DNA from 2 places in the Rhodoferax saidenbachensis genome. Region 2 is predicted to be linked to the other one. Evidence: predicted binding sites of a transcription regulator. Region 2 holds the regulator's gene; the other holds the start of a gene.
The links. The regulator LexA, encoded in region 2, represses DNA repair genes until DNA is damaged. The targets are predictions, from matches to a motif close to ACTGTATNNNNATACAGT.
Positions count from the first base shown of each region.

Region 1: a site for LexA is predicted at 1,345-1,362, ahead of recA (recombinase RecA). Genes of this name have one in related genera too.

Region 1 is NZ_CP019239.1:4,131,914-4,141,307, forward strand. It holds gene recX (recombination regulator RecX) at 1-79, opposite strand, end outside; gene recA (recombinase RecA) at 162-1,274, opposite strand; gene RS694_RS19535 (MarR family winged helix-turn-helix transcriptional regulator) at 1,429-1,911, shown strand; gene RS694_RS19540 (response regulator) at 2,040-2,714, shown strand; gene RS694_RS19545 (sensor histidine kinase) at 2,929-4,365, shown strand; gene RS694_RS19550 (hypothetical protein) at 4,439-5,098, opposite strand; gene RS694_RS19555 (biotin--[acetyl-CoA-carboxylase] ligase) at 5,106-5,981, opposite strand; gene RS694_RS19560 (SET domain-containing protein) at 5,986-6,477, opposite strand; gene RS694_RS19565 (DNA topoisomerase III) at 6,580-9,394, shown strand, end outside.
Region 2 is NZ_CP019239.1:1,713,670-1,723,063, reverse strand. It holds gene xseA (exodeoxyribonuclease VII large subunit) at 1-1,202, opposite strand, end outside; gene RS694_RS08240 (MotA/TolQ/ExbB proton channel family protein) at 1,478-2,104, shown strand; gene RS694_RS08235 (ExbD/TolR family protein) at 2,132-2,560, shown strand; gene lpxK (tetraacyldisaccharide 4'-kinase) at 2,565-3,614, shown strand; gene RS694_RS08225 (Trm112 family protein) at 3,595-3,777, shown strand; gene kdsB (3-deoxy-manno-octulosonate cytidylyltransferase) at 3,788-4,567, shown strand; gene adk (adenylate kinase) at 4,678-5,334, shown strand; gene RS694_RS08210 (hypothetical protein) at 5,433-6,194, opposite strand; gene RS694_RS08205 (asparaginase) at 6,441-7,418, opposite strand; gene lexA (transcriptional repressor LexA) at 7,534-8,202, shown strand; gene RS694_RS08195 (hypothetical protein) at 8,228-8,578, shown strand; gene RS694_RS08190 (DUF1993 domain-containing protein) at 8,645-9,160, opposite strand; gene RS694_RS08185 (D-2-hydroxyacid dehydrogenase family protein) at 9,272-9,394, shown strand, end outside.

The DNA.
Region 1 (9,394 bases), 1.8 Mb from region 2:
CCAGCTCAGCACGTGAATGTTCACGGCCGCTGAGCAGGCGCAAGGCCCGCCCGGTGAGGGACAAAGTCGTGGTTGCCATCTGTCAGGATGCTCCGCCCCTCGCAAATCGCTATTGTTTTTATAGCTGCTTGCGCAATATCCACGGGGGCTGGAAGCTCTTTTTACTCAGGTTTTTCTGCCTTGTCGGCTTTGTCAGCCTTTTTGCTCTTGGCGGCCTTGATTTCCGGTTCGGCCACGGGCAACAGCGGAATGCCCAGCGAATCGCGCACCTTGTTTTCGATTTCCACCGACAGGTCGGGGTTTTCGCGCAGGAATTCACGGGCGTTGTCGCGGCCTTGGCCGATCTTCTCGCCCTGGTAGGCGTACCAGGCGCCGGACTTTTCCAGGATGCCGGCGGTCACGCCCATGTCGATGATTTCGCCGTGGCGGCTGATGCCTTCGCCAAACAGGATGTCGAACTCCGCCGTCTTGAACGGGGGCGCGACCTTGTTCTTAACCACCTTGACCTTGGTTTCGTTGCCGATGGCCTCTTCACCCTTCTTGATCGTGCCGGTGCGGCGAATGTCCAAGCGCACAGAGGCGTAGAACTTCAGCGCGTTACCGCCAGTGGTGGTTTCGGGGCTGCCGAACATCACGCCGATCTTCATGCGGATCTGGTTGATGAAGATGACCATGCAGTTGGTCTTCTTGATGTGGGCGGTCAGCTTGCGCAGGGCCTGGCTCATCAGGCGGGCTTGCAGGCCGGGCAGGGAGTCGCCCATTTCGCCTTCGAGTTCGGCCTTGGGTGTGAGCGCGGCCACCGAGTCCACAATGATCAGATCGACCGCGCCGGAGCGCACCAGGCTGTCGACGATTTCCAGCGCTTGTTCGCCGGTGTCAGGCTGGGAAATCAGCAGGTCTTGCAGGTTCACGCCCAGCTTTTGCGCGTACTGGATATCCAGCGCATGCTCGGCGTCCACAAAGGCGCACTGGCCGCCTTGTTTTTGCATCTCGGCGACTACTTGCAGCGTCAGCGTGGTCTTGCCGGAGGATTCCGGGCCGTAAATTTCGACGACGCGCCCGCGCGGCAGGCCGCCGACGCCCAGCGCAATGTCCAGCCCCAAGGAGCCAGTAGAGACGACCTGGATGTCTTCAATGACTTCGCCTTCGCCCAGGCGCATGATGGTGCCCTTGCCGAACTGCTTTTCGATCTGGGCCAGGGCCACTTGCAGGGCCTTGGCTTTTTCGCTGTTGGCGCCGTTGGTGTTGTTCGGGTTCTTGACAGGTGCGTCCATGGGAATCTCCTTAAAAATCAATCAGTTGGTGCAATTTGGCATCTGGCTTGACCACTGAGGTTTGCTACAGGCTGGATGCTTGAACAGTAGTTTAAGCGCATTGGTTGAAATGCGTAAATACATTTTTTAGTCAGTTTGCATTACTATTTAAGGAATGCCTGAAACCGCTTCCCAAGACTCGGCGCTGTGGCGCAACAACCACCTCGGCCACTGGCTGCGCCTGGCGCTGGAGCGCTTTGACAGCCGCGTGATGGCGCTGATGGCCCACCACCCCGGCGTGCCACTGGGTCTGGCCAATCTGGCCGGGCGCGGTCAGGTCGGTGCGGCGCATATCCACATCACCCGCCACCTGGCACAGAGCGGCTCGCGCCTGACCGATCTGGCGCAGGCCGCCGGCATGAGCAAACAGGCCATGGGCACCTTGGTGGACCAATGCGAAGCTTGGGGCATGGTGACCCGCGAAGCCGATCCGCTGGACGCCCGTGCGCGCAAGGTGCAGTTCACCGCCACGGGCCTGGCCTGGCTGGCTGCGTACCAGGATGCGGTGGCGCAGGCCGAAGACGAAATGCGCGCCGCCACCAGCCCCGAAGTGGCCACCGTGATCGCCATTGGACTGGAAGCCTACAGCGGACAGTAGTGATGCCCCACGGAGGCTCACCCGCCTTGGGGCGGCCGGGCGGCAGGTTGCTCCGTAAGGCCTCCGAAAAAGTGCAGGCCTAGAATGACAGACACAGCGCTGGCAACAGCGCGCACGAGGAGACAGACATGCGAATTTTGATTGCCGAAGACGACCAGGTACTGGCTGACGGACTGCTGCGTGCCCTGCGCGGCGCGGGCGCGGCGGTGGACCATGTGGCCAGCGGCACCGAGGCCGACGCGGCGCTGATGACCAACACCGAATTCGATCTGCTGATCCTCGACCTGGGTCTGCCCAAGATGCACGGCCTGGAAGTGCTTAAAAAGCTGCGCGGCCGTGGCTCCTCACTCCCCGTGCTGATCCTCACCGCTGCCGACAGCGTGGATGAGCGCGTCAAAGGGCTGGACTACGGCGCCGACGACTACATGGCCAAACCCTTCAGCCTGCAGGAACTCGAAGCCCGCGTGCGCGCCCTGGTGCGCCGCGGCATGGGCGCCACTTCCAGCAGCATCAAACACGGCCCGCTGACCTACGACCAGGCCGGACGTGTGGCCACCATCGACGGCAAGATGGTCGAACTGTCGGCGCGTGAACTGGGCCTGCTCGAAGTGCTGCTGCAACGCGCCGGGCGCCTGGTCAGCAAGGACCAGTTGGTCGAGCGTTTGTGCGAGTGGGGCGAGGAGGTCAGCAACAACGCGATCGAGGTCTACATCCACCGCCTGCGCAAGAAGATCGAGAAAGGCCCCATCCGCATCGCCACCGTGCGCGGCCTGGGCTACTGCCTTGAGAAGATCCCTGGGTAGGGCATGCTAGACAAGTCCGTTCGCGTTGAGCGCGTCGAAACGCCGCTCTCGCAGACCAATGACCTGCTGAGGGCTTCGACAGGCTCAGCCCGAACGGGAGTACTTTTCTGTCCAACACCGAATCTGTCACTATGAATTCAGGAGCTGCTTGCGTAAGTCCAGTAAGGGCCGGAAGCACTTTTGATGCTGAACTCAGCAGTATCGGGCGCACCGCGTGAAAATTTTCCAGCACGAGCAACGCTCGCTGTTTGGGGAGATCCTGGACTGGATGCTCACGCCGCTGCTGCTGCTGTGGCCCATCAGCCTGGTGCTGACCTGGCTGGTGGCGCAGAGCATTGCCGGCAAGCCGTTTGACCGCGCACTCGAATACAACGTGGGCGCGCTGGCGCAACTGGTCACGGCCCAGCACAACAAAGCCCAGTTTGTGCTGCCGTTGCCCGCGCGCGAGCTGCTGCGCGCCGATGACCTGGACACCGTGTACTACCAGGTGCTGGGCACCCGTGGCGAATACCTGAGCGGTGAGAGGGACTTGCCCCCGCCCCCCGAAGACGAGAAGATCACGCCGGGCGAAGTCCGCCTGCGCAACGCCGAATACCGCGGTGTGGACCTCAAGGTCGCCTACATGTGGGTGCCGCTGAACCTGCCGCAGTCCCAGCCCGCGCTGGTGCAGGTGGCAGAGACCATGGACAAACGCTCGGTGCTTGCCACCGAAATCGTCAAGGGCGTGATGCTGCCGCAGTTCGTCGTATTGCCGCTGGCCGTGCTGCTGGTCTGGCTGGCGCTGGCCCAGGCGATCAAGCCGCTGAACCGGCTGGAAGAACGCATCCGCGCGCGCAGCCCGGACGACATGAGTCCGCTGGACGTGGAAGCGGTGCCGTTGGAAGTGGCACCGCTGGTGTCTTCCGTAAACGACCTGCTGATGCGCCTGAAGGACTCCATCGCGACGCAAAAACGCTTCCTGGCCGATGCCGCACACCAGCTCAAGACCCCGCTGGCAGGCTTGCGCATGCAGGCCGACCTGGCCCAGCGCGAAGATGCCAATGCCGAAGACCTCAAACAGTCGCTGCGCCAGATCGGGCGTTCCAGTATCCGCGCCACCCACACCGTGAACCAGTTGCTGGCGCTGGCGCGCGCCGAAAGCAGCGGCGCCGTGCTGGGCCACCAGCCCCAGGATCTGGTGCGCCTGGTGATGGACGTGGTGCGCGACAGCGTGCCGCGGGCCATGGACAAACACATTGACCTGGGCTACGAGGGCGCACAGCCCGGCAGTGACGGCGTTTTTGTGCCGGGCAATGCCACGCTGCTCAAGGAAATGGTGCGCAACCTGCTGGACAACGCCATCAACTACACCCCCTCACAGCCCGACAAACCCGGCGTGATCACGGTACGGGTGCTGGTAGACCCGTTCAGTCGGGTGCTGGTGCTACAGGTAGAAGATTCCGGCCCCGGCATTCCCGTGGCCGAACGCGAGCTGGTGTTCCAGCCGTTTTACCGCGCGCTGGGCACCGAGGCCGACGGCTCCGGCCTGGGGCTGCCCATCGTGCTGGAAATTGCGCGCCAACACCATGCCACCGTCACGGTGGACGATGGCCGCCCCGGCCAGACACCACCCGGCGCCTGTTTTACCGTGCGCTTTGCGCGCAGCAACTAGCCCCTACGCTCCACCCACGCGGGGTCTATTCAACAGCACAGAACCTTGAAGCAACCCGGCAGAAACCCCCAAACTAGCTGCAAGCCTTGAGGGTTTTGCCCGCCAGCGCGGGCTTGAGCTCAGTGAGGTGGGCTTTGGTGGCTTCGGTGAGTGCTGGCAGTTTGAGCTGATTGGCCCGGACCTCCATGCGTTCCTGCACCACCCGTGCGGTGCGGATGCCGCGCTGGCTCAGGCGTTGCAGTTCTTCGGTGGCCGCCGCCTGGGTGGCAAAACCGCCCAGCGACAGACCGATCTCCAGCTCCGGGTTCTCCAGCGCCTCCATCTTGAGGTTCATGGTGGCGAGCTCGGCGCGTTTTTTGAGCAGCGCCTCGGCGTTGGGGTACTTGCCCATGTAGACAATCCAGCGCGCCGGCAATTGCACCGCATCAAACTGCCAGGCACCGCCGGGCAGCGCGGACTCCAGCGCACGGCGTAGCGTCACCGCCTGGGCGTCATCAAACGGCCCCGCCTCCAGGCATTCCTTGGGCGCCAGATCGGCCTGCGCCTGGGTTTCCACTTTTTTGAATTCGGCGGTGCTCAACACCCGCAGCGCATCGGGGCGCAACTGCTGCGCCAAACGCTGCGGCTCGGTCTGCTGCACCGGCGCAAAGCCGTAGGCGCGCAGCATGCCGCTGGTCCATGCAAAGTAGGCACCGTTTGCCAGTATCAGGGCCAGTACAAGCAGTCGCAACATGGGTTTACTAGGAGGTTGGCGCAGCGGGTCGGGCCGTGGGTCGCACGCTGACCTCCGCACTGCTGATTTTTTTCAGACCCTGGTCAGTATGCACCAGCAGGGCACCGCTGGCGTCCACGCCACGCGCCATGCCCACCAGGCCGTCGCTGCACACCACTTCATGCCCGTACAGCAGGTCCCGCGTGTGGAAGGCGGCTCGCAACGGCGCAAAACCTTCGCGTTCAAACGCCCGCAGCGCGTGCACCAGCGGCAGCACCACGCGCGTCAACACCAGCGGGGCCGTGGCCTCGGGCCACAGCTCAGACAAGGCGGCCGGCGGTGTGCGCAGGCCTTCAGCGTCGCATGGGGCGATATTGATACCAATACCAATGACCGCGTAACGCACATCGCCCACGCTAGCGGTTTCAATGAGAATGCCGGCCAGCTTGCGGCCATCCAGCCACACATCGTTGGGCCACTTCAGGCGCAGGTCGGCGTGCAGGCTTTGCACCACGGCCAAACCCACGGCCAGTGACAGGCCAGACCAGTCCGTCAAGGCCAATGGCAGGCCCAGAGAGAACGTCAAATTCGGTTGTTGATCCTGCGCGGCGCTTTGCCAGTCACGCCCCAGGCGCCCGCGGCCTGCGCTTTGGCGTTCGGCCACCAGCAGCACCGGGTCGAGCTGGCCGGCGCGCGCGCGGCGCATCAACTCGGTATTGGTCGAGTCAATCTCGGGAAGGACCTCAACGGTGAACGCGGGCAGCAGTGGGTAGACGGCTTCCCAGATGGCCTCTGCATTCCACTGGATAGGTTGCCCCCACGCTCCGCCGCTACGCGGGTCGCTGCCCCCCGAGGGGGCTAATTCCCCTTGGGGCGGCCCGGCGGGGAATTCCGGCCTTCCCATGGTTTTAGCGTTTTCCGCGCTTGGGTGCCAGCAAGGTGCCGCGGCACTTCTTGGCGCCGCACCAGCAAGGGTATTCGGCCTTGAGTTTGGGCGTGTAACGCTCGTCGATGATCAGGCCGTAGTCGTAGTTCAGCTCTTCACCGGCCTTGATATTGCGCAGCGCCTTGATAAAGACGCGTCCGCCGTCTTCATCCGCCTCGCAATTCGCATCACACGAGTGATTGATCCAGCGCGAGGAATTGCCGCCAAACAGGGCGTCGATCACATGGTCTTCGTCGATGTGGAAGTAGAACGTGTGATTCGGGTCCTTGGGGTCGTGCGGGTGGCGGCGCTGCGCCTCGGGCCAGGAAATCACCTCACCGATGTACTCGATGATGGTCTCGCCTTCGGCGATGTCCTGCAGCGCAAACACGCCTTTGCCATGCACACCGGAGCGGCGGGTTTGAATGCGCTTGCTGGAAGAAGTCGCCGGGGAAACCGCAGAAATTTTGGCCACGTCGAAAAATTTGGTATGGTGAATCGTATGGGCGCGCATGTGCGTGCCCGCGTATGTGAGCGCGCGCACCTGCGCGCCCGCGAGAGACTGGATTGTAGTCAGATGAAAACCTTAGTCATTGCCGAGAAGCCTTCCGTAGCCCAAGACATCGTGCGCGCCCTCACGCCCACGGCGGGCAAATTCGAGAAGCACGACGAATACTTTGAGAGCGACACCTACGTTGTCTCCAGCGCGGTCGGCCACCTGGTCGAGATCCAGGCGCCCGAAGAATTCGACGTCAAGCGCGGCAAATGGAGCTTTGCCAACCTGCCGGTGATCCCGCCGCACTTTGACCTCAAACCCGTCGACAAGACCAAGACGCGCCTGAACGCCGTGGTCAAGCTGGCCAAGCGCAAGGACGTGGACAAGATCGTCAACGCCTGTGACGCGGGCCGCGAAGGGGAGCTGATCTTCCGCCTGATCGAGCAATACGCCGGTGGCGCCAAGCCGCTGGGCAAGCCTGTGTCCCGCCTGTGGCTGCAGTCCATGACACCGCAAGCGATCCGCGACGGTTTCGGCGCACTGCGCACCAATGCGCAGATGCAACCGCTGGCCGACGCCGCCCGTTGCCGCTCCGAGGCCGACTGGCTGGTGGGCATCAACGGTACCCGTGCGATGACCGCGTTCAACTCCCGGGATGGCGGCTTCTTCCTGACCACCGTCGGCCGAGTGCAGACGCCTACGCTGTCCGTGGTGGTCGAGCGCGAAGAGCAGATTCGCAAGTTCATCAGCCGCGACTACTGGGAAATCCACGCCTCGTTTGGCGCGCAGGCCGGTGAGTACCCCGCCAAGTGGTTCAACCCTGCGCACAAGAAAGACGCAGACGACGCAGAGAAGAAGGCCGACCGCGTGTGGACCGAGCGCGAAGCGCAAGCGATTGCCGATGCGGTGCGCGGCCAGCAAGCGACTGTTACTGAAGAGAGCAAGCCCACCACCCAGGCATCGCCGCAACTGTTTGACCTGACCAGCCTGCAACGCGAAGCCAACGGCAAGTTTGGCTACTCCGCCAAGACCACGCTGTCGATTGCACAGTCTTTATATGAACGCCACAAGGCGCTGACCTACCCGCGTACCGATTCGCGCTACCTGCCCGAAGACTATGTGGCGGTCGCCAAGCAGACGCTGGAGATGCTGGCCGACAGCGGCATGAAGCACCTCGCGCCATTTGCCGCACAGGCCGTCAAGGGAAGTTATGTGAAGCCGACCAAGCGTGTGTTTGACAACGCCAAGGTGTCGGATCACTTTGCCATCATCCCCACACTGCAGGCACCCTCCGGCCTGTCGGAAGCCGAACAAAAGGTCTACGACCTGGTCGTGCGCCGTTTCATGGCCATCTTCTTCCCCAGCGCGGAATACCAGGTGACAACCCGCATCACGACCGCGGCGAACCACAACTTCAAGACCGAAGGCAAGGTACTGGTCAAGCCGGGCTGGCTGGCGATCTACGGCAAGGAAGCTGCGGACGAAGTGGCTGACGCCAAGGATGGCGACAAGGGCCAAAGCCTGGTGCCTGTCGCGCCTGGCGAAAAGGTCAAGACCGACACCGTGGACCCCAAGGGCCTCAAGACCCGTCCCCCCGCACGTTACTCCGAAGCGACCCTGCTGGGCGCCATGGAAGGCGCGGGCAAGACCGTCGAAGACGACGAACTGCGCGAAGCCATGCAGGAAAAAGGCCTGGGCACACCCGCCACGCGCTCGTCCATCATCGAAGGTTTGATCGCCGAGAAATACATGCTGCGCGAAGGCCGCGAGTTGATCCCCACGGCCAAGGCGTTCCAGCTGATGACGCTACTGCGTGGCCTGGACGTGCAAGAGCTGACCAAGGCCGAACTCACCGGTGAATGGGAATACAAACTCAGCCAGATGGAGCACGGCAAGATGAGCCGCGAGGCCTTCATGGCCGAGATTGCGTCCATGACCGAGCGTATGGTCAAGAAGGCCAAAGAGTACGACCGCGACACCATTCCGGGCGACTACGCCACGCTGAACAGCCCGTGCCCCAACTGCGGCGGCATCGTCAAGGAAAACTACCGCCGCTACACCTGCACCGGCAAAGCGGGCGCCGAAGAAGGCTGCGGCTTCTCGTTTGGCAAGTCACCCGCCGGTCGCACCTTCGAGCCCGCCGAAGTGGAGCAGTTCCTGCGTGACAAACACATCGGCCCACTGGACGGTTTCCGCTCCAAGGCGGGTTGGCCGTTCGTGGCCGAGATGGTCATCAAATTCGACGAAGAGGCCAAGAACTACAAACTGGAGTTCGACTTTGGCGACGACAAGGCCGGTGAAGAGTCGGGCGAGCTGATTGATTTCAGTGGCAAGGAAACGCTGGGCGTGTGCCCCAAGTGCGGCGGCTCGGTGTTCGAACATGGCAAGAACTACGTTTGCAACAAGTCCGTGCCGACGATGGAGCAACCTACACCCACCTGCGACTTCAAGAGCGGTCAGATCATCCTGCAGCAACCGATTGAGCGCGCGCAAATGACCAAGCTGCTGGAAACCGGCAAAACCGATTTGCTGGACAAGTTTGTCTCCATGCGCACGCGCCGCGCCTTCAAGGCGATGCTGGCGTGGGATGCCGAAGCCGGCAAGGTGAACTTCGAGTTCGCACCCAGCAAGTTCCCGCCGCGCAAGACGGCTGCCAAAACAGCGGCTGCTAAGACGCCAGCCAAGAAAGTAGCCGCCAAAAAAGCACCGGCCAAGAAGGCTGCTGCCAAAACCACAGCCACCAAAGAAGCCAAACCAAAAGTGCCGCGCAAGACCACCGCCGCCAGCGGCAAGACACCGAGCGCCGAACTCGCCGCAGTGATCGGGCCAGAGCTGGTCGCACGCCCGCAGGTCATGAAAAAGCTGTGGGACTACATCAAGGCCAACAACCTGCAGG
Region 2 (9,394 bases):
TCGCAGAGCCACGCGTACCCGCGCTGCAGCACCAGCGAAGGATCGAGCAACTCCAGCCGCAACGCAGCCCGCGCGACACGCTCACGCTGTGCCTGTGCCACCCGGCCCACTGCCGGGGTCAAAGCCTGCTGCCAGCGCTGCACCTCGGTGCGGCGGCTCTGCATGGCGGTGCGCAGGGCATGCTGCAGTTGCTGCTCCGCCGTGGCCAGGCGCAAGCGCTGCTGGGCCGACAGCGCGGAAGGCCGGCCAATGCGGCTGGACACCAGGTCCATGCGCTGGGACTGCCGGTCCAGATACCGCTGCATCGCGTCGTGCAGCCGGTCTTCCAGCATTTGTGTGGCACCCAGCCAGACCTGCGTGGGTTCACACACCAGCTCGGCTGCGGCCGTGGGCGTGGGCGCGCGCATATCGGCCACAAAGTCGGCAATAGTGAAGTCGGTTTCATGCCCCACGCCGCTAATCACCGGTACCGGGCTGGCCGCAATGGTGCGCGCCAGTTGTTCGTCGTTGAAGGCCCACAAATCTTCCATGGAGCCGCCACCCCGCACCAGCAGGATCACATCGACCATTGGGGCATTTTTTGAAGCCTTTTCGGCCTCCAGACCGCGCGGATCTTGCGCGAGCAGATATAAATTTGATAGCGCCTGGGCCAGCTCGGCGGGCGCTTGGCCCCCCTGCACCGAAGCCGGCGCCAGCACCACCGGGATATGCGGCACGCGCCGTTGCAAGGCCGTCACCACATCGTGCAGGGCCGCGGCGCCCAGAGAGGTCACCAGGCCAATGCCCCGGGGCAAGACTGGCAACGCGCGTTTGCGCTCGGGGGCAAACAGGCCTTCTGCTTCCAGCTTGGCCTTGAGTTGCAGGAACTGCTCAAACAGCGTGCCCTGGCCCGCGCGGCGCATGGTCTCCACAATCAGTTGAAGTTCGCCGCGCGGCTCGTACACGCCCAATCGGCCGCGCACTTCCACACGTTCGCCGTCGCGCGGGCTGAAGTCCAACATGCCTGCTGCCCGCTTGAACATGGCGCAGCGCAACTGGCCGCTTTCGTCCTTCAGGGAAAAGTAGCAGTGCCCGCTGGCAGCGCGGGTGAAACCGGTGATCTCGCCGCCCACACTCACCGGGTTGAAGCGGGCGTCCAGCGCGTCGGCGATGGCACGGCACAGCGCACCGACCGGCCATACGCGCGATACCGAAGTTGGCATGACGGCTGCCACTATGAAACGCTCCACACCCGGCGGGAAAGCGCCGGGTTGCATACACAACCCTGTGGAACACCAGTCTTTTCGTGAAAAGTCATTGATTTCATTGAATTTTTGCGTGCTGCATTTGTCATCAATCTGTCAAAACAGCGCATTGGCGCGGCTTCACGCCACCACCCAGCCATGTTCTCCCCAAAGTTATCCACAAGTTCTGTGGGCTGCGGGGCAGCAAGCGTGGGCCATAATCGCGTGGCCCTACTTCCGCATGGAGCTACCTTTTGTTTTCCATCATACAAGCTGCAGGCTGGCCCATTTGGCCGCTGATCGCCTGCTCCATACTGGCCCTGGCCATCATCATTGAACGCTTCGTCAGCCTGAAAACCAGCAAGGTGGCCCCGCCCAAATTGCTCGAGGAAGTGCTGAGCGTGACACGCACCAGCGTGCCCGCGCCTGACGTGGTGGCACAACTGGAAAGGAACTCCGCGCTGGGCGAGGTGCTCGCCAGCGGCCTGCGCGCACTCAACTCCGACCCCCGTTGCACCGAAAGCGACCTGCGCGCCGCCATGGAAGGCTCGGGCCGCGCTGTAGCCCACCGCCTGGAGCATTACCTCAGCGCCCTGGCCACCATCGCATCCGCCGCCCCCTTGATGGGCCTGTTTGGCACCGTGGTCGGCATGATTGAAATCTTCGGCTCCCAAGCCCCGGGTGGCGCGACCGGCGGTAACCCGGCCCAACTGGCCCACGGCATTTCCATCGCGCTGTACAACACCGCGTTTGGGCTGATCATTGCCATTCCTTCGCTGATTTTCTGGCGCTACTTCCGCGGTGTGGTGGACGCCTACCTGCTCACGCTGGAGCTGTCCGCCGAACGCCTGGCACGCCACCTCAAGGCCCTGCGCCGCTAAGTCATCCGCTAGTTACCCAATTCGCCCATGAACTTTCGCCCCCGCACCAAGGAAGAGCCCGAGATCAACCTGATCCCGTTCATCGACGTGCTCCTGGTGGTGCTGATTTTTCTGATGCTGTCCACCACCTACAGCAAGTTCACCGAAATGCAGCTGACCTTGCCCGTAGCCGACACCGACGCGCAGCGCAACTACCCAAAGGAAATGATCGTCAGCGTGGGCGCCGACGGTGCCTACAGCGTCAATCAAACCGCCGTCTCCGGCCGCAGCCTGGAAAACCTGGCTACCGCCCTGACGGAAGCCGCCAAGGCCGGCAAGGACACCGTGGTCATCATCAGCGCCGACGCCAGCGCCAAACACCAGGCCGTTGTCACCGTGATGGAAGCCGCGCGCCGCGCCGGACTCAACCAGATCACCTTTGCCACCCAATCGTCCGCACAGGCGGGCGGCAAGTAGTCTCATGCAAGGCGCGCTGCTGCGCAGCTGGACGCGGCGCGGGCCGCTGGCCTGGGCCTTGTGGCCCGTCTCCCTGGTTTTTCGCACCTTGGTGGCCTTGCGCCGCCAGCTCTACCAAAGGGGTTGGCTGCACAGCCAGCGCGTGGACGCCATGGTCATCGTGGTGGGCAACGTGGTCGCCGGTGGTGCGGGCAAAACGCCTACCGTTATTTCGCTGGTGCTGCATCTGCAGGCGCAAGGGTTGCAGGTTGGTGTGATTTCCCGCGGCTATGGCCGCAGCAGCCAGGAATGTCTGGAAGTGCTGCCAGGCGCGCTACCGCAAGACGTGGGCGACGAACCCCTGCTGGTGCAGCGCACTACCGGAGCGCCAGTGTTTGTCGCCCGCACGCGCCATGCGGCAGCCACCGCCCTGCTGGCACGCCACCCGAAGACGCAGATACTGGTCTGCGACGACGGCCTGCAGCACTACGCCTTTTACCGCGATCTCGAAGTGTGTGTGTTTGACGACCGCGGCACGGGCAACGGTTTTGTGCTGCCCGCCGGGCCGTTGCGTGAACCCTGGCCGCGCACGCAGGTAGCAAGCGTGGGGCAAGCGGACAACCGCCTGCTGATGCTGCACACCGGTAGCCACCCCGCCTTTGCGGGTTACACCGCGCAGCGCAGGCTGGCTCCGTACGCTGTCCGCCGTGATGGCAGCACCGTGCCATGGAGTGCGTTGCAAACCGCGGACGCCAAACCCCTGCTGGCACTGGCCGGCATTGCGCAACCGGAATCCTTCTTCGCCATGCTGCGTGCCGGTGGGCTGACGCTGGCGCACACCCTGGCGTTGCCGGACCACTATGATTTTGATAGCTTGCCGCGCAGTATCCATGAGGGCTACCAGCTTATTTGCACCGAAAAAGACGCCATGAAGCTGTGGCAGCACGTGCCTGATGCGCTGGCCATTCCGCTGGTGCAAACCATGGATGCGGCCTTCTTCACTGCGCTGGATGATGCGGTGGCGACGCATCTGACTCCAAAGTTATCATCCCCCCATGGACACACGACTTCTTGAACTGCTGGTTTGCCCCGTCACCAAGGGCCCCCTCGAATACGACCGCGAAAAGCAGGAGCTGATCTCCCGCAGCGCACGCCTGGCCTACCCGGTGCGCGACGGTATTCCGGTGCTGCTGGAAAACGAAGCCCGCACCCTCAGCGACGCCGAACTCGGTCTGTAACGCGCTGCCCATGGGTTACACCGTTCTCATCCCCGCCCGGCTGGCCTCCAGCCGCCTGCCCAACAAACCCCTGGCCGACATCGCCGGCGTACCCATGGTGGTGCGCGTGGCGCAGCGTGTGCGCCAAGGTGTGGACCCGGCCATCCGCATCGTGGTCGCCGCCGACAGCCCCGCCATCGTCGAAGCCTGCCAGGCGCACGGCGTGCTGGCCGTGCTCACGCGTGAAGACCACCCCTCTGGCAGCGACCGCCTGGCCGAAGCCTGCGACCTGCTGGGCCTCGATGCGGCCGAGATTGTGGTCAACGTGCAGGGTGACGAGCCGCTGATCGACCCGGCCCTGGTGAATGCCGTGGCCGACCTGCTGCGCACCCATGCCGACGCAAGCATGGGCACGGCAGCCCACGCCATCGACAAGGTCGAAGACTTTGCCAACCCCAACGTGGTCAAGGTGGTGACCGACGTTAACCATCTGGCGCTGTACTTCAGCCGTGCGCCCATCGCCTGGTGGCGTGACGGCTTTGCGCAAGGCATTACCGCCCTGCCCGCCCCACTCACCCCCTTGCGCCACATCGGCATCTATTCCTACCGCGTGGGCTTTCTGCGCCGCTTCCCCCAGTTGCCCCAGGCCCCTATCGAGGTCTGCGAAGCGCTGGAGCAACTGCGTGCGCTGTGGCATGGCTACCGCATCGCAGTGCACGTCAGCCCCCACGCGCCAGGCCCGGGCGTGGACACGCCGGAAGACCTGGCCCGCGTGCGCGCGCTGTTTTCCGCACAGGCGGCCCCGCTGTAAGTTAGCGCGGGGGCGCCCCGTGCTATTCTTCTGCGTTAATCACACGCCGATATGCACCATCAGAGTGCCCATCGCGGCGCGTACGGTTTTAGAACTATCCGAGGATATCCATGAGACTCATACTATTGGGCGCACCAGGCGCAGGCAAAGGCACGCAAGCCACATTCATTTGCCAAAAATATGGAATTCCACAAATTTCGACGGGTGACATGCTGCGCGCTGCCGTCAAGGCAGGCACCCCCCTGGGCCAACAAGCCGACGCCATCATGAAGTCTGGCGGCTTGGTCAGCGACGACCTGATCATCAACCTGGTCAAGGAACGCATCGCCCAGCCCGACTGCGCCAAGGGTTTCCTGTTTGACGGCTTCCCCCGCACCATCCCCCAGGCCGATGCCATGAAGGCCGCCGGCGTGGCGCTGGACTATGTGGTCGAAATCGATGTGCCCTTTGAAGCCATCATCGAACGCATGAGCGGCCGCCGCTCGCACCCCGCATCGGGCCGCACCTACCACGTCAAGTTCAACCCACCCAAGGTGGAAGGCAAGGACGACGTGACCGGTGAACCCCTGATCCAGCGCGACGACGACAAGGAAGAAACCGTCAAGAAGCGCCTGGACGTCTACAGCGCCCAAACCCGCCCTCTGGTGGAGTACTACTCCAGTTGGGCCAAGCAAGACGCCGCCAAGGCCCCCAAATACCGCGCCATCAGCGGCATGGGGGACGTGGATGCGATCACGGCACGGGTGTATGCGGCGCTGGCTGGTTGATACTGCGCTTCTGCAATAAAAAAGGCCGCTACTGCGGCCTTTTTTGTTTCCCAGATTTCAAACTGATACGTGCCTTGACTGCGATTGAGAGGTATTGCTTACTTCTGCTTGTCATCGATATTTCTGCGTGCAAAAGGGTTGCGAGGATCTATCCAATATCCTTTGTAGTTAACCAACTCATCGCACATGGAAAGAATCTGCTCGGAGGTCATCGGCTCCCGAACAATGGTTTTGTATTCAGGAGACCCTTGTGCACTGTTGAATTCCCGTACCTTTGCGGCAGGCACCACTGGGTATTCTTGAAACTGTTTGATCCGGAAATGGGAAACGGCGGAGACGGCCACATTGATGGTGGTGAACTCCGCTGGCAACTGCTCCATAGTGATTCGCTTCCATTGCCCGTTGTCCTCGCCCTTGAATAGGACATAGGGCGGGTTGGGGCGCCCCCATTTGTTGTAGGACAGGCACAGGTTGGGCGTGGCCACGATGTAGGGCACGCCGTCTTTCGCGTGGATGGCCACCAGATTGAAGTTGGTGCGGCCCAGCTCGGGGCCGTAGTCGCTGGTCCAGCTCCATTCACGCTGTTCACGTGGCAGTACAAAGCGCACGGTGTGGTCGCCTACCGGCGCGCTGCTGCCGGGCTCAAAACGGCCCCGATAAGTTTGGCTGCGCTGCACGACCACGGTTTGCCCGTCGTGCAGCAGCACTTCTTCTTGCCAGGTGTCGCCACCAGAACCAGCGGCCCCAGCTACGCCGATGCAGGCACTCAGGCCAACAAACAAGCCCACAGCCAGCAGGGTCCGGCTTGTTGCAGCTTGCAACCAGCTACGTAGAGAGTTAGGCGTGTGCGCGGTGGGCATATTCGATTGTTGTTGTGCGAATTTCGATGAATGGACGGCGGGCTGGAGGGGAAATATTGATCAAATTGGCCTCTAGCCCTTACTGCACCTGCGCAAGCAGCTTCTCTTTTGATAGCAAATGTCATCCCACTCCGACTGAATGAAGGCCAAGCCTAGTGACTGCCTGACTGTGAACGCACGGTACCCGATGCTCCAGAGATTGGGTATCCCCCAAACGGGTGAGTTTGCAGAGTCCCAGGCGTCCAGCTAAGCCATCAGCGCCAGCATCAAGGCAATACGCGCCTTGACCGGTGACAGCCCCTGCGAATCGACAAAGGCAAAACCGCGCACCGACCCCGGCACCACCTGCCCGCGCGCGCAACGCGTGGTGCGCACCACGCGCACGCCCTGGGCCTGCGCTTGCAGCAAGGCGGCTTCCAGGTCTTTGTGGATGGTGCCGTTGCCCGTGCCTGCAACCACCAGCCCGCGCACCGCTGCGCTGCCGTCTGCAGGTGCCGCGCACAGGGCACGCACCGTGGCCCCGGTGGCACCGGCGTAGTTCATCACGATCTCCACGCGGGGCCAGGTGTGGGTGGCGATGGTGTCCAGGCTCGGACCCGTCTGCGCCTCTGCGGCGGGCCAGCCATGCATCAGGCGCACAGCGCCCTCTTCCACCACGCCCAAAGGGCCGGCATCCCCAGAGTCAAACGCGTCCACGCGGTAGGGATGCACCTTTTGCACCTCCCGCGCGTCATGGATGCTACCCGCGCAGACCACCAGCACGCCGTGCGCGCCCGCAGTGCACACCACCGCTGTGGCATCGAGCAGGTTTTGCGGCCCATCGGGCACCAGAGCCGAGGCGGGCCGCATGGCGCAGGTCAACACCACCGGTTTGGCCGCCAGCAAGGCTGCGGACACCACGCAGGACAAAAAGTACGCGGTTTCCTCCAGCGTATCGGTGCCGTGGGTGATGACCACGCCATCCACATCCGGCGAGGCAAGGTGGTGCACGACGCGCTGGGCCAGCAGGGACCAGTGGGCAAATTCCATGTCCTTGCTGTCCACCTGGGCCACCTGCTCGGAGACCAACGTCCGCTTGCCCAGCGCCTCTTTCAGAGCGGGCACGGCCTGCAGCAACTGGGCCACGCCCACTTGGGCGGACTTGTAGCCCACGTTGTCGGTCGCACTCTGGGCCTGGCCCGCAATCGTGCCGCCCATGCCCAGAAACACCACTTTTTTCGACATATTTCAACGTCCTGCTTGCAAAGAAAATAAAACTGGTTAAAAATACAGGTACTGGATGATAAAACAGTGTGTATAGACCCACAGCCAGTACCGACCCATTTTTAAGGAGTCAGCCATGCTTGAGAGTCCCAAACTCACCGCCCGCCAACAGCAGATTCTGGACCTGATCCAGAGCGCCATTGCCCGCACCGGTGCGCCCCCCACGCGCGCCGAAATCGCGACTGAGCTGGGCTTCAAGTCTGCCAACGCCGCCGAAGAGCATTTGCAGGCGCTGGCGCGCAAGGGTGTCATCGAACTGGTCAGCGGCACCTCGCGCGGCATCCGCCTCAAGAGTGACACGCTGCGCTCCATCCACGAAACACGCCTCAAGCAGCTCTCCTTCCCCAACCTGGCCCAACTGGCCCTGCCGCTGATTGGTCGGGTAGCCGCAGGCTCGCCCATTCTCGCCCAGGAGCATGTGGACCAGACCTACTATGTAGAAAACAGCCTGTTCCAGCGCCAGCCCGATTACCTGCTCAAGGTACGCGGCATGTCCATGCGCGACGCCGGCATCATGGACGGCGACCTGCTGGCCGTGCAAGCCACCAAAGACGCCAAGAATGGCCAGATCGTGGTGGCCCGCCTGGGCGACGAGGTCACGGTCAAGCGTTTTCGCCGCAACAAACACCTGATCGAGCTGCACCCCGAGAACCCCGACTACCAGACCATCGTGGTGGAACCCGGCGAGCCTTTCGAGATTGAAGGCCTGGCCGTCGGCCTGATCCGCAACACCATGCTCATGTGAACCAGCAGCACTTACAAGGCCTCTTATGAACCTCGCGCTTTTTGCCCATTCCGGTGTTTTTCTGCCCCTGCAGGGTTTGCTGCGCTGGATCGGCACCCCGGCCCGTCCGCTGCCACATGCCATTGCCAACCCGCAGCGAACCGCGACACATGCGTCGGCGGTTACTAAAATTGCTCCTAAATTGGTAGCTGCTTGCGCAATACCCGCGCGGGCTATAGCCCCAATTCATGCCCATCGCAAGCCCTTGCGTGTGGTGCGTGTGCTGGAGGCCGGCCAGACCCGCGCCAGCGTGGGCCGCATGGTGATCTCCGGGCGCATGGCCGACGTATGCGCCGAGCTGGACCGCCTGGCCGCCAGCGAAGCCACCTGCCACTGAGAGCCTGTTCTAGGTCTTTTTGGGCTACGCAACAGAACGCCCGGCTGCGCGCAGGGCCCCTTCACATCAGCCCTGACCGCCCACCAGGTAGTCCTGCTTGCCCACTGGCACACCGTTGTGGCGCAGGATGGCGTAGGCCGTGGTGATGTGGAAGAACATATTGGGTAACACCCACAATTTGAGATAGTCCTCGGCCTTCATGGTGCGGGTGCGCTCGCGCCCCACGGGAAAGGTGATGTCCTTGTCTTCGGTACCGTCCAGCGCCGCTGCCGGTACGGTGGCCAGATAGTCCCGCGTTTTCTGGATGCGCGCCTTGAGCTCCGCAATGGTTTGCTCGGTGTCGGCAAATTTGGGGGCTTCCACACCCGAGATACGGGCCACGCCGTTCTTGGCGGCATCACAGGCAATCAGTATCTGCCCCGTGAACGGCAGCATGTCGGGTGCCAGGCGGAATTGGGTGAGGGCGACCGGATCGCAGCCTTTTTCATCAATATAGGTCTGCGCCTTGTCCAGCAAATGGCTTAGATTGCCCAACATGTGGGTGAATACCGGAACGCTGGCGGATGACATGGAGATGGACATAGTTGGCCTTTGGAAAACAGAAGCGCGGATAGTAGTGCTTTGGTGGCAACTTTGCTGTCGGTTACAGAGATACCCCGCTTGGAGCCCCTACCAACAAGGCACAATGACGGCATGAATATTGTGATTCTGGATGACTATCAAGATGCTGTGCGCAAGCTGGAGTGCGCTGCCAAGCTCGATGCCTACCAGGCCAAGGTCTATACCAATACGGTCAAAGGCATGGGACAGTTGGCT